2 regions of the Delftia sp. BGA-UO-ETr-SB1 genome follow, and region 2 is predicted to be linked to the other one. Evidence: riboswitches for the same ligand, from Rfam matches in the RefSeq annotation. Region 2 holds a riboswitch; the other holds the start of a gene.
The links. Region 2 has a riboswitch for glycine ahead of gcvT (glycine cleavage system aminomethyltransferase GcvT). Riboswitches for the same ligand answer to the same signal wherever they lie in the genome.

Region 1 (7,854 bases), on a different contig from region 2:
AGCCGTAGCAACTGCGGCAGAGCCGTTGATGGTGAATCCGAAGATCCCGCTGCCGACCGCCGTGGGCGATGTGACGGTGCCCGTATAGATGCCGGCGGTACATGAGGCCGCGCCCACACTCGGCGTTCCCTGCGTTCCGCCGTTCAGGGTGAATGCCACCGTGTTCGTGCAGGTGTTGATCGGATTGCTGCTGGCATCGACCAGTTGCACGCGCAGCACGCTGGTGGAGCTGCCGTTGGCCACGATCGATGTCGGTGTGGCGACTATCGTCGATGCACTCGTGCTCGGCGTTGCGGCCACATAGGAGACCGTTGCGGTGGCAACAGCCGCAGACCCGTTGATGGTGAACCCGAAGGTGCCGCTGCCGACCAGCACCGGCGATGTCACCGTCCCCGTGTACATGCCGGCACTGCAGCCCGTGACGCTGACGGCAGGAACGCCTTGCGTCCCCGCATTGAGGGTGAAGGCCACCGTATCGGTACAGGTGGTGACAAGGTTGCCTAAAGCATCCTTCAACTGCACGGCCAAGGTGCTGGTGGAGACGCCGTTGGCCGCAATCGATGGCGGACTCGCGGCGATTTCAGACCCGCTCGTGCTGGCCGGCAGCCCGGTGAAGCTGTAAGCAACCGGCGAAGGCTGATAGGTCACTGCGCCAGATACCGGACTTCCACCCAATGGAAGATTGGAGAACGTGGCACCAGCGACTGACGACGACAAGGTCACGGGTGTGGTGAATGTTCCGGCGACACTGCTGCTGGCATTGATGGGAGACGCGCACTTTCCGCTGGAGTTGGTCGTGCAGCTGACTGCGGCGGAGCCGCCATTGAACGTGACACCTGCAGGCGGCGCTGCGAAGGTGACGGTGTCACTGCCCCCTGTCCAGGCATTGCCTTGGCCGTCAACAATGTAGACCTCCAGCAAGTCGCTGCTGCCGACAGGTTGATTGTTGGTCGTCGCCAGAACGCCGGATTTCAAGGCACAGGGAAAACCGGTGACGCTTGCAGCCGTTGAAAGCTGCGAGGTCTGGGCTCCGCCGGAATTGCTGTCCGTCACTGTGACTCGCACCTGGCCGCTGAGATACGAAGGAACGGTCAGCGTTCCCGAGGCTCCGGCCATGGTTTCGGAGCCCAGATAGACCTGCGCATCGTTGACGCCCGCGCCGGTCGGCGACCAAAAGGCTTCCACCGTATACGGTGCCGGCTCGCTCGCATTGGCATTTGCCGTGATATTGAATGTCCAGGTGCAGGCGGCGGTGTCACTGGCGCCAACGCCAAGGGTGGGGGTCCATCCGGTTTGTCCATTGCCCGTCGTCAGCAAAATGATGCCTGATTTTGCAGCCACAGGCACGGAAAACAGCGTGTTCTGAGAAATCTTGAAGAAATCACGCGTAGTGATACGAATGGCACTTCTCGACTGGCTTGTCATCTTGTTGTTGCCAATCAATCCTGGTGCCGTACCCGTACCACCGATATTCACCCCGTCCCCGCCGCCAGTGAAGTTGTTATCGGTCACCGTCACTACCTGCGTCGTGCCTGAGGCTGCCGTATTCACCGTTGGTGCCGACACATGCGTTGGCGATGACCCGGTATAGGCGGCGATAGGCAGCGAGAAGGTATTACCCGTCACGGCCAGACCAATTCCATTGGCCAGGCTGATCGTTCCATCAACCGACACCACGGCCCTGGGCGCATTTCCACCAGTCGGGCTCAGTGCGATATTCGAATCTTTGATCGTCAATCCGTTGACGGTCATGTTCGACATGACCTGGAAGAACTGCTCGAGCTGCATTCCCCCGATAGGATTGGGCAGATTCGTTACAGTGAAATTATCGACAACAATGTTGGAAACCGTGCCTGTACCGTTGCTTGCGGCAACGGAAATGGCCGAGCCCTTGTTATTGCCGTAATTTCCATTCCATATCGCGGAATTGATCGTGCTATTGGTAAAGAATACGTTTTGTGCGCCTTGATGAATCTCCGCGTACAGCTCGCAGTTGAACGGCGTCCCCTCTCCCGCAGGGGTTGGCGCCACATTCACCAGGCCGACGCGATCAATGGTGACATTGTTCGCCGGGGAGCCAACGACGAATACCGCTTCGCCACAGGTCATGTTGGGCGAATTGGTGAGCGTGATGTTCTTCCCACCAAGATAAAAAGTTTCCCAGGCGGAGTCCGCCCAGTTCTGGACTTGTATGACTCCCCCGAAATCGATGGTCAATGAGCCCGTGCCGGCTGGCACGGTGCCTTTGAGCCAGTACCAGGCACCACCGGCACCAGTGGTGGTGCCCGTATCGCCGCCGCTGATCATCTGGGTTTGACCACAGGCATTGGTGGCTCCCGTCACGGCGCCGGACTGGGCTCCGCTGACGAATGTGTTGGCACAGCGCACGTAAACCGTCTGATTGTCGACATACGGATGGAGGTTTCCCGCCGCATCCTTGGATGTCCCGCTCTGTATGGTTCGTACCGACGTAGACAGTGTCGGCGCAAAGACGATGGAAACATCGGCACTCGGATCCAGCGTTTGTAGCGTGTAGTTGGCTGCCTGAATGGCCGCTCGCAGCGTACATGCGCCAGCAAAGGTACCCCCCAGCGTGCTGACACAGGTGGTTGGTGTCGTTGCATTGGCATTTGGAGCGTCGCTGTTGTCGGTGACCGTGAAAACGATGGTCGCCGCGAGTGCCGTGGATGAAATACCGGCGCACGAAAGCAGCAGCAACGAGAACAAGTACCTCGCTGCACGCCATTTTCGTAAAAACACCGAACCAGGCAGGCGATCAAGAACGCGCATGATATTCCCCATTTTTTCAAGGAAATCAGACAGGAAAATATTTTCCCCAATGGCAATGGCCATCAGTTGTACCCAGCGCATTTGCATCGCCGCACCTCGGATAGTTCTATTTGAGTCAAGAACTCACAACTCACCTTGCAACCGGTGACATTGGAAGTAACAGGGTTTCGCGCAGATCCTGCGCGTCAATCAAAAAAGGTGGATTTCCATCAGCGCTTGCGCACTGCTCCATTGCCCATTGAGCCGGGCACAACTTCAGCCGGGTTTGCGATGCAAATCATTTTTTTCCTCCCTCAACGAACCATATTCACCGTGCTTGTATTTTTTCCAGTGGCGGGCCAGTTTCCATAGACCTTCACCTGTGCAACGGTAAGTCGCCTATCCGACAGATATACAACCCATGGTTACCCCATGGAGGTTCAATCGATCAGAACATGCGCTGTCAAACCACCACACATACCGATAGGCTAAATCATGTTTTTTTCTATTTCAATAGTTTTTTTACATGAAATCGAAGGCTCGTGCCAGCGCTACGAGGGAGGCGCTTGAGCGATATAGGGAATACCCTGAATCGGCCACACCACATACAGGTAGTAACTGGTGGTATCCCCAGTACGACTGGAACCGGCTGCGCAAGCTACATAGAATCGCCCCTGCAGGAGAGCAGGCGGGCACCACGGTGCCGAGCCTCACCGAAGGCGCAAACTCCCATACACGCTCAGGTTCCGTACTGCAAACACAACATGCCGTCTGGAGAGCCGCCGCACGCAATATGCGGCGCACCGAAGGAGCAAGCCCCGTTCCCATGGACGGCGGTGAATCTCTCAGGTACCAAGGACAGGGGGAGCGGCAGCTGCGTCACGACGGACGCCGGCTGCTTGCTATTGAATCCATAGCTACCAGCTTCCGCGTGACCGGCACATGCCTTTGAAAGGGCATTGTCATGCGCGTCATCGTTCTCGGAGCCGGCCTGATCGGCACCGCCTCGGCCTACTATCTGCAATCTCTCGGTCATGAAGTGACCGTCATCGACCGCCAGGCTGCGCCCGGCGCCGAAACCAGCTTTGCCAACGGCGGGCAGATCTCGGTCAGCCATGCCGAACCCTGGGCCAACCCCGGCGCACCGCTGAAGTTGCTGGGCTGGCTGGGCCGGCAGGACGCCCCCCTGCTGTTCCGCCTGCGCGCCGACATGCGCCAGTGGCTCTGGGGCCTGTCCTTCCTGCGCAACTGCACGCCCGCGCGCACGCGCCACAACATCCAGCAGATCGTTCGCCTGGGCACCTACAGCCGCGAGGCCCTGCAGCAGCTGCGGTCGGACACCGGCATCCAGTACGAGCAGCGCATGCAGGGCATCCTGCACTTCTACACGAACGCCCGCGAGTTCGAGGGTGCGCTCAAGCCCACCGAGCAGATGCAGGCCCTGGGCTGCGACCGCCGCCTGATCGACGCCGACGAAGCCGTGCGCCTGGAGCCGGCCCTGGCCCATGTGCGCGGGCAGATAGCGGGCGCCACCTATACGGCCGAGGATGAATCGGGCGACGCCAACCTCTTCACCCGCGAGCTGGCACGCATTGCCACCACCACGGGCGTGCAGTTCCGCCACGGCCACCACGTCATGGCGCTGCGCACCACGGGTGCGGGCGCCAGCCGCCATATCGACCACGTGGAGGTGACCAATGCCGATGGTCGCTACGAACGCATCCAGGGCGACGCCTATGTGCTGGCCATGGGCTCGTTCAGCCCGCTGCTGGCCCAGCCGCTGGGGCTGCACCTGCCCATCTACCCGGCCAAGGGCTACTCCGTGACCCTGCCGGTGCTGGACCCCGCCAAGGCCTACCAGGTCAGCCTCACGGACGATGAGTTCAAGCTGGTGTTCTCGCGCTACACCGGCGCGCAGGGCGACCGCCTGCGCATTGCCGGCACGGCCGAGTTCAACGGCTACGACCGCAACCTGGACCCCGTGCGCTGCGAGGCCATCGTGCGGCGCGTGCAGCAGCTGTTCCCCGGCGCCGGCGATACCGGGCGCGCCCAGTTCTGGAGCGGCCTGCGCCCCGCCACGCCCAGCAATGTGCCGCTGATCGGACGCTCGCCCATCGCCAACCTGTTCCTGAACACCGGCCACGGCACGCTGGGCTGGACCCATGCCTGCGGCTCCGGCATGGCGCTGGCCGACCTGGTCAGCGGCAGGCAGCCGGCCGTGGATTTCGATTTTCTGGGAGCCGCAGCCATGGACCCGGATCGCAGCGCAGGCACGGTGCGCCCGCGCGCGGTCTGAGGTGCAGACGGTGTGTACCGTGTGTACGGCGTGTACGGCGTGTACGGCGCCTAAGCAGTGAACACCGTCAACACCCCGGCGAAGCGGTGCAGGCGGGCGTCCATGATCTCGGCTTCGGCGACGAAGCCGATCAATGGCACATCGCCCAGTGCGTGGCGCAGGGTGCGCAGCTCGGCATCGGGGCCGCCGAACAGGCCGCCGCCGCGGCCCCGGCAACTGATGTAGATGGCGCCACGGATGCGGGGCTGTGCCTCGCCTTCGGGCGCCGCCTCCTCGGGCTCAGCCGCATCGCGCAGCGCAGCGCCCAGTTGCAGCAGTTCCTGGCGCGCGACCTGGGCCTGGCGGCGGCAGAAGATCACCGAATGCCCGGCCTCCACGGCCGATGACAGGGCCACGCCCTGGCGCAGCGGGTCCAGCCCGACCAGGGTCAGTACCTGGGCCTCTTCGGTGAGCACGCCGTGGGCCATGCCCCGGCCCGGCGGCGCAATGGCCGCCAGCGTGCTGCGCACCGTGGTCAGCGCGGGCTGCCAGTCGCTGCCTTCCAGCTCCACGCCCAGCAGTTGCAGCAGGCGCTGCAAGGCCGGATCGCCATTGAGCCCGGTGACCAGGGCGCCGCGCGCCTCGGTGATCTCCAGGCCCTCGCCCAGCGGCACGCAGCCCTGGGCCATGCCCGTGATGCAGGGCACGCCCGCACCGAAGGCCACGCCCGAGAAGCCTCCGCTGAAAATGCCGCGCGCATCCGCATGCTGCGCATGCAGGTCCTCGGTGCGGCAGGCGATCTGCACACCCTCCACGCCATCGTCCCCGTCATCGCCCACGCCGCCGAAAAGCAGGCCGGACTCGGTGCGCTCGGACAGCTCGTACAGCAACTCGGCCAGCTCGGGCTGGCCGCCTCCGGCATGGACCAGGGCCGAATGGGCCGTGAACCCGGCCTCGCCGCCCGGCGCATGCAAGGGCGCCAGGCCCGAATACAGGCGGTAGTGCGCCGCCGGCACATCGAGCAGCATCACCGCGAGCGCGGAACCGGACAGGTATTCATGGGACATGGCCAGCACGCCACCGGCCGAGCAGCCAGCCCAGTCCGCCACATGGGGCAAGGCCCTGGCCAGATGCTGCAGCAGCGGTCTTGCATGGGCGGCATGCGCGTGGGACAGGTACACCAGGCCCAGTCGGGGCCGCTGCGCGTGGCCCGGATCGGCCATCTGCGAGCGCAGTTGCAGCAGCACCGCATCGGCCGCGGCGCGCCAGTCGGAATGGCTGGCATGGCCTACAGGAAACAACGACATTCCAACCTTCTTTCTAGCCCTGCCAGCGCCCGGCTTGCGGAGGGCTCTAGACCATCCATGGGTGCCGCCGTGCCGCTCAGCGCGGTGGCCGGCTCTTGGCCGGCGCCTTGCCTGCGGCCGGTGCCTTGGCTGTTGTCTTTGCGGTGGTCTTTGCCGCCGTCTTCCTGGCCGCTGCCTTGGCTGGCGCTTTGGCTGGAGCTTTCGGTGGAGCCTTGGCTGGCGATTTCGCAGGCGCCTTGGCGGCTCCGGCCGGGGCCTTGGCCGCCGGTGCAGCCGCCTTGCCTGCCTGCGCGGCGAAGGCGCCAGCCTGGGCCGTCATGCGGTCCATGGCGGCCTTGGCGATGTCGCCGGCCATGCCGGTGGCGCGCTGTGCGGCAGCCACGGCCTCGGGGGCCATGGGCTCGGCCATGGCCTTGGCGGCGATCTGCTGGAATTGCTGGGTGAGTGCGCCCCACCATTGCATGGCCTGGCCCATGGCGGCGGCCTGGGCCGGCTCGTCCTTGGGCGCAGAAGCCTCGGGGCCGGAGGCCTTGCTGCCGGCATCCGCGGATGCAGCGGCCGCAGCAGCTGCAGGCGGCTCGGCAGGGGGCTGCGCGGGCGCGGCCTGCGGCTTTTCCTGCTTGCCGGCCTTGCCGGCGGAGGACATGGGCCAGTCCGAGTGGTCGGACTGCCCCGCGCTGGCGGCGCCTTTGCCCGCAGTGGCTGCAGCAGCGGTGGCGGCTGCAGCGGCGGGGAACTGGAAGGCCTGCGCCAGTTCACCCATGCTGACGTTCATGCCCTGCAGGGTGGACAGCGTCATGCGCTGCACTTCCAGGGCCTGGATGGTGGCGGCCAGCGCCTTGCCATTTTGATCCAGCCAGAACTGCACGGCCTTGAGTTCGGTGATGCGCTTGTCCACCTCCTCGATGCTCACCGTGGGGGCCACCCATTCGGGCAGGCGCCCCAGGGGCCGGGCCGTGGCCGATCCCGCGCTCTGGGCCAGGCCCTGCAGGAAGTCGAAACCGGGGATGAACTTGCCGAAACCGAAGGAGGACGCGTCACTCATGGCAGCACTCGCTAGGACTGGGTTGGAAGAGCATGCCGGCGAAGGATGCCGGCCATGCTCCCAGCTTAACCCAGGCACACGCCAAGTCCACGGCAAGTCATGCGCATGCGGCTGCGCACAAACCCGGTGCAATGGCGCTGGCTCAGTGCGAATGGCCGGCGTGGCCGCCGCCGTGGCCCGCTGCCGGGGCAGCCGCCGCGCCGGGCGCCATGGCGCGCACGGGGACCTGCAGGCTCAGGCGCGAGGTTTCGCCCTTGGCATCCTTGAACACCAGGGTGATGGGCACCTGGCTGTCCTTGAGCAGCGGGCTCTTGAGCTGCTGCAGCATGACGTGGTAGCCGCCGGGCTTCAGGTCCACGGCCACGCCCTTGGGCAGGTCCAGGCCGTCAATGGCGCGCATGCGCATCACATCGCCTTCCATCTTCATTTCATGCACCTCGGCCACGCCGGCGGCGGGC
Region 2 (7,854 bases):
GACCATGACGCTCACGGCCAGCGAGACCAGCGCGCCCCACAGCGGGTGGCCCAGCAGGCGGCCCACCAGGGCATTGCTGGCGGCCTGGAATGGCAGGATGGCCCCCGCCAGCAGCGCCAGGGCCACGGGAGCAAGGGCGGTGAATGTGCTTTTACCTGTCATGCGGCAAGACCTTTCTTCTTCTGTCAATCGATGCCTGCATGCTCTCGCATCCAGCTTGTTGATGGAAATCGTTTGTGTGCACGGTCTATATTCATGGCATGGATGAACTGCGCCGGATCGACCTCAACCTGCTGCTGGCCCTGCACGCCCTGCTGGCCGAAAAACATGTGACGCGCGCGGCCCTGCGCCTGCACAAGAGCCAGCCGGCCATGAGCCATTCGCTGGCGCAGTTGCGCGAGCATCTGGGCGACCCGTTGCTGGTGCGGCGCGGTGGCCGCATGGCGCTGACGGCACGCGCGCAAGGCCTGGTGCAACCGCTGGCGGATGCGCTGGGCAGCCTCAACGGCTTGCTGGCACAGGCGGAGTTCGACCCGGCCCACGCACGCGGACGGCTGCGGCTGGCACTGTCGGACTACGCATCGCGCATCGTGCTGCCGCCGCTGATGCGGCATCTGCGCCAGCACGCACCCGGGCTGGACCTGGCCATCAGCCAGTCCACGCGCGAGGTGATGCTGGCCCAGCTGGCCGATGGCGAACTGGACCTGGCACTGGGGCCCTTCCCCGACGCACCCGACCTGCCCGAAGGCATCGAGGTGCAGGATCTGTTCCAGGAACAATTCGTGAGCGTGGCCGACCAGGCCGTGCTGCCGGCACGCGGCGGGCTGTCACTGCAGGACTGGCTGCAGCGCCCGCACGTCATGCTGGCCATGCGGCCCGACGCCAGCGAGGAAATCGAGAAGGCGCTGGCCGCCCAAGGCCTGAGCCGCCGCGTGGTGCTGGCCCTGCCCCACTGGAGCGCGGCGCTGGAGGTGCTGGCAGGCACCGACCTCGTGCTGACCGTGGGCAGCCGCGCCATTGGCGACCTGCGCCGCCACAAAACGCTGCGCCGCTTCACGCCACCGCTGAAGCTGCCCCGGTTCGCCTACCAGCAGGCCTGGCATGTGCGCAAGCAGGGGGATGCCATGCACCGGTGGCTGCGCAACTCGATGGCGCAGTGCTGCACTGCGCAGGGGCAAACACAGAAGTAAGTGCAGGCCGCAGCCTCAGGCCGCCACCACCACCCTCAGCAACTGCTTCTGTATCTTCCCGCTGGCCGTCTTGGGCAGGGCCTCGCGGAAGTGGTAGCGGCGCGGGCGCTTGTAGGCGGCCAGGCGGTCGCCGTGGACCAGGAAGGCGTCCAGCGCCTCGGCCGTGGGCGTGGCGCCAGGCTTGGCGACCACGTGGGCGGCGACGATCTGGCCCCAGCGCTCATCATCCTCGCCGATGACGGCGACTTCGAGCACGTCGGCATGCTCGACCAGCGCGTCTTCCACTTCGCGCGGATAGACGTTCTCGGCACCCGAATTGATCATGTAGTCGATGCGGTCGCGGATCCAGAGATAGCCGTCGTCGTCGATGTGGCCCAGGTCGCCCGTGTGGTACCAGCCGTGCGCCAGGGCGCGGGTGTTGGCGTCGGGGCGGTTGAGGTAGCCGGCCATCATGCAGGGGCCGCGCACCAGGATCTCGCCCACCTCGCCTGGCAGGCAGGCCTCGGCCGGATCGGTGGGGGCGTTGTCTTCGCGCAGGCGCGCCACGATGAGGTCATGGCCCATGGAAGGCAGCCCGGCCGAGCCCGCGTGCGAGAGTTGCTCGCGCGGCAGGAGGATGGACATGCAGGGCCCCATCTCGGTGGTGCCGTAGACCTGGACCAGGTCGCTGCCGACCTTGCGCGTCCATTCGCGGATCAGGTGGGGAGCCATGGAGGCGCCGCCGTACTCCACCAGCCGCAGCGCGGGCGCCTGCTCAGGCGAGGCGATGGGGTCGGCCAGCAGCATGGTGACCATGGTGGGCGCCGCGAAGAAGAAGCTCACGCGCTCTTCGCGGATCAGGCGCCAGGCCTCGGTCACGTCAAAGCGGCGCAGCAGCACCTGGGTGGCCCCGGCCTGCAGGCGCGGCAAAAAGCTGGTGTGCAGCTCGGCCGTGTGGTTGAGCGGCGCCATGGCCAGGCCCACGTCGTCGCGCGTGAATTGCATGGTCTGGTGCATGAGGGCGTTGTGCGCCAGCTTGCTGCGGTGCGTATGCAGCACGCCCTTGGGCCGGCCCGTGGTGCCGCTGGTGTACATGAGGATGCAGGGGTCGCTCTCGCGCACATGGGCCTGGGGCGGCGCGCTGCTGCGGCCCCTGGCCAGTGCGGACAGGCGCTGCGTGGCCCAGACCGGCAGCGGGTCGGCCGGGGCATCGTCGGCAAAGATCCAGTGCTCGGTGCCTGCGCCAGTGCCACCCCCGCCTTCGGCCTTGAGCAGGGCCTGGGCGCGTGCGGCCACCTCGCCGCCCTCGTGCTCGAACACCAGGGCGCGCGCAGCACCGTCCTTGAGGATGAAGGCCAGCTCCTGCGCCGCCAGCCGGTAGTTGATGGGGTTGAAGATGGCGCCCAGGCGCGCGGCCGCCAGCATGGTGAAGACAAAGGCCGGCGTGTTGTAGAGAAAGGCCGCGACCACGTCGCCATGGCCTATGCCCAGCTCGGCCAGGCCGTGGGCGTGGCGGTTGACTTCGGCATCGAGCTGGGCGTAGGTCCAGGCGCGGCGCTCGCCGCCCTCCCAAGCGACCAGGGCTTCCTTGTTCGGCAGGTAACGTGCCGGCCAGGCCAATGTGTCTCCCAGCGTCTGCTGCATGTGCGCTTCTTCCTTCTCGCTCACGAGATTTCATATATCGATGCATCTCAATGTAGGAGATTTTTTAGACAGTTATGCAATTTGCAAATGCATCCATGCAGGCAAGCGCATGGAGTAGCGGCCGGCCCGCGGAAATCCCGAAGCCGCGCGGACGCTGGCCGCAGCTAGAATGCGCCGGTCAGGAGAGAGTGCCCGCCCGGCCGCAATGGTCACAGGCAGCGGCACCGCCGAAGGCGCAGGGTTCGTCCCGAACGCTCAGGCAAAAGGACTGGCACCGCCTGCCGCCACGGCCGCAGGCGTTCCTAGCTGGAGAGAGATGCAGGGCACGGCGGTGTGCCCCATCCACCGAAGGAGCAAGCCCCACGCATGGAAGGTGCGGGTGAATCTCTCAGGTAAAGCGGACAGCAGGGCAGGACATCCCGGGATTCCGGGATGGCGTTGTGCCTTGCCCCTTGCCGAAAAGAGAGTCCCTCCTTGACCGCTGCCTCCACCACCGATCTGCTCAAGACCCCGCTGTTCGACCTGCACCAGGAACTGGGCGCGCGCATGGTGCCGTTTGCCGGCTACTCCATGCCCGTGCAATACCCGCAGGGGCTGATGGCCGAGCACCTACACACGCGCGAGGCGGCAGGCCTGTTCGATGTCTCGCACATGGGCCAGATCAGCCTGCGCGGCCCGGATGCCGGCGCGGCGCTGGAATCGCTGCTGCCCATGGACGTGCTGGGCCTGGGCGAACACCGCCAGCGCTACGGCCTGCTGCTCAACGACGCGGGCGGCATTCTGGACGACCTGATGTTCGTGCGCCGCGAGGACGACCTGTTCCTGATCGTCAACGGCGCCTGCAAGCATGAAGACCTGGCGCACATAGAGGCCCGCATCGGCCAGCGCTGTGAAATCGAGCCCCAGTTCGACCGGGGCCTGCTGGCGCTGCAGGGCCCGCAGGCAGCAGCCGCCATGGAGCGCCTGCTGCCCGACACGGCCGGGCTGGTGTTCATGACGGGCGGCTACTTCGACTGGGAAGGCGCCGAGCTGTACATCACGCGCAGCGGCTATACCGGCGAGGACGGCTTCGAGATCTCCTTGCCCGCCAGCCACGCCGAGGCCTTTGCCCGTGCCCTGCTGGCCCAGCCCGAAGTCAGGCCCGTGGGCCTGGGCGCGCGCAATTCGCTGCGCCTGGAAGCCGGCCTGTGCCTGTACGGCAACGATCTGGACACGACCACCACCCCGGCCGAGGCCGCCCTGAACTGGGCCGTGCAGAAGATCCGCCGCATCGGTGGCGAGCGCGAAGGCGGCTTTCCCGGCGCGGCCACCGTGCTGGCCCAGCTGCAGTCGCCCGAGCTGCTCACGCGCAAGCGCGTGGGCCTGGTGGCCCTGGAGCGCGTACCCGTGCGCGAAGGCACGGAGCTGCTGGACGCCAGCGGCCGCAAGGTCGGCCAGGTCACCAGCGGCCTGCTGTCGCCCACCCTGAACCAGCCCGTGGCACTGGCCTATGTGGAGCCGGGCAGCGCCGCCATCGGCACCACGCTGCAGGCCATGGTGCGCGGCAAGGCCGTGCCCATGCAGGTGCAGGCCACGCCCTTCGTGGCGCCCCGCTATCACCGCGGTTGAGGACAGCCTGCGCGCTTGGCGTGGAACGAGTTCGGCGGATTCGTTTTTCCTGCCATCGCATGCCGCTACAGTGCGCACTGACCTTTCTCAAACCGCCTTTCACAGGTTTCTTTTCAGTTTCTATCGGAGCAAGCCATGAGCATCCAGTATTCCAAGGACCACGAATGGATCAACGCCGCCAACCCTGACGCGGCCATCGTCGGCATCACCCTCCACGCGCAGGATGCGCTGGGCGACGTGGTGTTCGTCGATCTGCCCGCCGTGGGCACCAGCTTCAACCAGGGCGATGTGGCCGGCGTGGTCGAGTCCGTCAAGGCCGCCGCCGATGTCTACATGCCCGTCAGCGGCGAGATCGTCGAAGTCAACGAAGCCCTGCGCGACGACCCCTCCCTGGCCAACAGCGACCCGCTGGGCGAAGGCTGGTTCTTCAAGGTCAAGCTCAGCGACGCAGGCCAGCTGGCCGCGCTGCTCGACGAAGCCGCCTACACGGCCTTCGCACAGAGCAACTGACGCCACTTTCCGGCCAGGACGGGCGCCAGGGCCCGCCCTGGCGCTTTTCAGCTTTTGAGACAGGTCCCTCCATGCTGATGTCCTCCACCCAGCCCCTTGCCGCCCTCGAGAACGCCACCGAATTCGTGGCCCGCCATATCGGCATTGCGCCCGAAAACGAGGCCCACATGCTCAGCGCCATTGGCGCGGCATCGCGCGATGCGCTGATCGACGCCATCGTCCCGCCCTCCATCCGGCGCCACCAGCCCATGGCGCTGCCGCCAGCGGCCACCGAGGCACAGGCGCTGGCCGAACTCAAGGCGCTGGCAGGCCGCAACCAGCTGCTCAAAAGCTTCATCGGCCAGGGCTACTACGGCACGCACACGCCCGGCGTCATCCTGCGCAACATTCTGGAGAACCCCGCCTGGTACACGGCCTACACGCCCTACCAGGCCGAGATCTCGCAAGGCCGCATGGAGGCCCTGGTCAACTTCCAGACCATGGTCTGCGACCTGACGGCCATGCCGATTGCCAACGCCTCCATGCTGGACGAGGCCACGGCGGCCGCCGAGGCCATGACGCTGGCCAAGCGCTCCGTCAAAAGCAAGAGCAACCGTTTCGTGGTGGCGGGCGATGCCCACCCCCAGACCATCGAAGTCATCCAGACGCGCGCCGCGCCGCTGGGCATCGAGGTGCTGCTGGCCAACTCGCTGGAAGAATGGAACCAGCTGATGGAGGGCGACTACTTCGCCGTGCTGGCCCAGTACCCCGCCACCAGCGGACGCATCGACGATCTGCGTGCCGACGTGGACAAGGCCCATGCAAAGCAGGCCGCCTTCATCGTGGCCACCGACCTGCTGGCGCTGACCCTGATCACGCCGCCCGGCGAATGGGGTGCCGACATCGTGGTGGGCACCACCCAGCGCTTTGGCATGCCCATGGGCGCAGGCGGCCCGCATGCCGCCTTCATGGCCTGCCGCGACGAGTTCAAGCGCTCCCTGCCCGGCCGCCTGGTCGGCGTGAGCGTGGACGTGCACGGCAAGCCCGCCTACCGCCTGGCACTGCAGACGCGCGAGCAGCACATCCGCCGCGAAAAGGCCACCTCCAACATCTGCACGGCCCAGGTGCTGCCCGCCGTGGTGGCCAGCATGTATGCCGTCTACCACGGCCCCGAGGGCCTGGAGCGCATCGCCCGCCGCGTGGCCTCGTACACGGCCATCTTGGCGCGCGGCCTGGCCGAGCTGGGCGCGCCGCTGCGCGAGGTGCCCAGCTTCGACACGCTGAGCCTGCACACGGGTGCGGCCACGCAGGCCATCGTGGAGCGTGCCGTGTCCCTGGGCGCCAACCTGCGCGTGTATTTCAAGGAATACCTGTGCATCTCGCTGGACGAGACCACCACGCGCGCCGATGTCGAGCTGCTGTGGAAGATCTTCGCCCGGGACGGCCAGGCCCTGCCCAGCTTCGCCGCCTTCGAAAAGGGCGTGGAGCCGCTGATCCCTGACGGCCTGCGCCGCAGCAGCGACTTCCTCACGCACCCGGTGTTCAACACCCACCGCTCCGAGACCGCCATGCTGCGCTACATCCGCCAGCTGTCGGACAAGGACCTGGCGCTGGACCGCAGCATGATCCCGCTGGGCTCCTGCACCATGAAGCTCAACGCCACCAGCGAGATGATTCCCATCACCTGGCCCGAGTTCGCCCAGGTGCACCCCTTTGCCCCGGCCGACCAGCAGCAGGGCTATGCGGAACTGGACAAGCAGCTGCGCGACTGGCTGTGCCAGGCCACGGGCTACGCCGGCATCAGCCTGCAGCCCAATGCCGGCAGCCAGGGCGAGTACGCGGGCCTGCTGGCCATCAAGGGCTGGCATGCGAGCCGGGGCCAGTCGCACCGCAACGTCTGCCTGATTCCCAGCAGCGCCCACGGCACCAACCCCGCCAGCGCGCAGATGGTGGGCATGCAGGTGGTGGTCACCGCCTGCGATGCCAACGGCAACGTCGACATGGCGGACCTGGCGGCCAAGTGCGAGCAGCACAGTGCCAACCTGGCCTGCATCATGATCACCTACCCCAGCACGCACGGCGTGTTCGAGACCCAGGTCAAGGAGCTGTGCAAGCTGGTGCATGACCACGGCGGTCGCGTGTACGTGGACGGCGCCAACATGAATGCCCTGGTGGGCCTGGCCGCGCCGGGCAGCTTCGGCGGCGATGTCAGCCACCTGAACCTGCACAAGACCTTCTGCATTCCGCACGGCGGCGGCGGCCCGGGCGTGGGCCCCGTCTGCGTGGTCGAGGACCTCGTCCCCTTCCTGCCCGGCCATGCCACGGCGGGCCTTGCGGGCGGCACGGGTGCGATCAGTGCCGCGCCGCTGGGCAATGCGGCCGTGCTGCCCATCAGCTGGATGTACATCCGCATGATGGGTGCCCAGGGCCTGACCCTGGCCACCGAGACCGCCATCCTCAGCGCCAACTACATCAGCGCCCGGCTGCGCGACCACTACCCCACGCTGTACGCGGGCGAGCACGGCCATGTGGCGCACGAGTGCATCCTGGACCTGCGCCAGTTCAAGGAAAGCACGGGCGTCATGGCCGAGGACGTGGCCAAGCGCCTGATCGACTACGGCTTCCATGCGCCCACGCTGTCCTTCCCCGTGCCCAACACGCTGATGGTGGAGCCCACCGAAAGCGAAAGCCTGTACGAGCTGGACCGCTTCGTGGACGCGATGATCGCCATCCGCGAGGAAATCCGCGCCATCGAGCAGGGCCGCCTGCCCCAGGACGACAACCCGCTCAAGAACGCGCCGCACACGGCCGAGACGCTGCTGGCCTCGGAATGGGCCCACCCCTACAGCCGCGAGGCCGCTGCCTACCCGGTGGCCGCCCTGCGCCAGTCCAAGTACTGGTGCCCGGTGGGCCGCGTGGACAACGTCTACGGCGACCGCAACCT

Region 1: another riboswitch for glycine. It lies ahead of AC57B5_RS00390 (D-amino acid dehydrogenase); the one in region 2 lies ahead of gcvT (glycine cleavage system aminomethyltransferase GcvT).

The regions. Positions count from the first base shown of each region.
Region 1 is NZ_JCAQOW010000002.1:32,214-40,067, reverse strand. It holds partial or broken gene AC57B5_RS00395 (invasin domain 3-containing protein) at 1-2,871, opposite strand, end outside; glycine riboswitch at 3,531-3,641, shown strand; gene AC57B5_RS00390 (D-amino acid dehydrogenase) at 3,734-5,065, shown strand; gene AC57B5_RS00385 (FIST signal transduction protein) at 5,116-6,351, opposite strand; gene AC57B5_RS00380 (PhaM family polyhydroxyalkanoate granule multifunctional regulatory protein) at 6,428-7,396, opposite strand; gene AC57B5_RS00375 (copper chaperone PCu(A)C) at 7,539-7,854, opposite strand, start outside.
Region 2 is NZ_JCAQOW010000004.1:1,871,764-1,879,617, forward strand. It holds gene AC57B5_RS09245 (DMT family transporter) at 1-162, opposite strand, end outside; gene AC57B5_RS09250 (LysR family transcriptional regulator) at 261-1,190, shown strand; gene AC57B5_RS09255 (fatty acid--CoA ligase) at 1,206-2,813, opposite strand; glycine riboswitch at 2,983-3,094, shown strand; glycine riboswitch at 3,110-3,228, shown strand; gene gcvT (glycine cleavage system aminomethyltransferase GcvT) at 3,288-4,421, shown strand; gene gcvH (glycine cleavage system protein GcvH) at 4,557-4,931, shown strand; gene gcvP (aminomethyl-transferring glycine dehydrogenase) at 5,003-7,854, shown strand, end outside.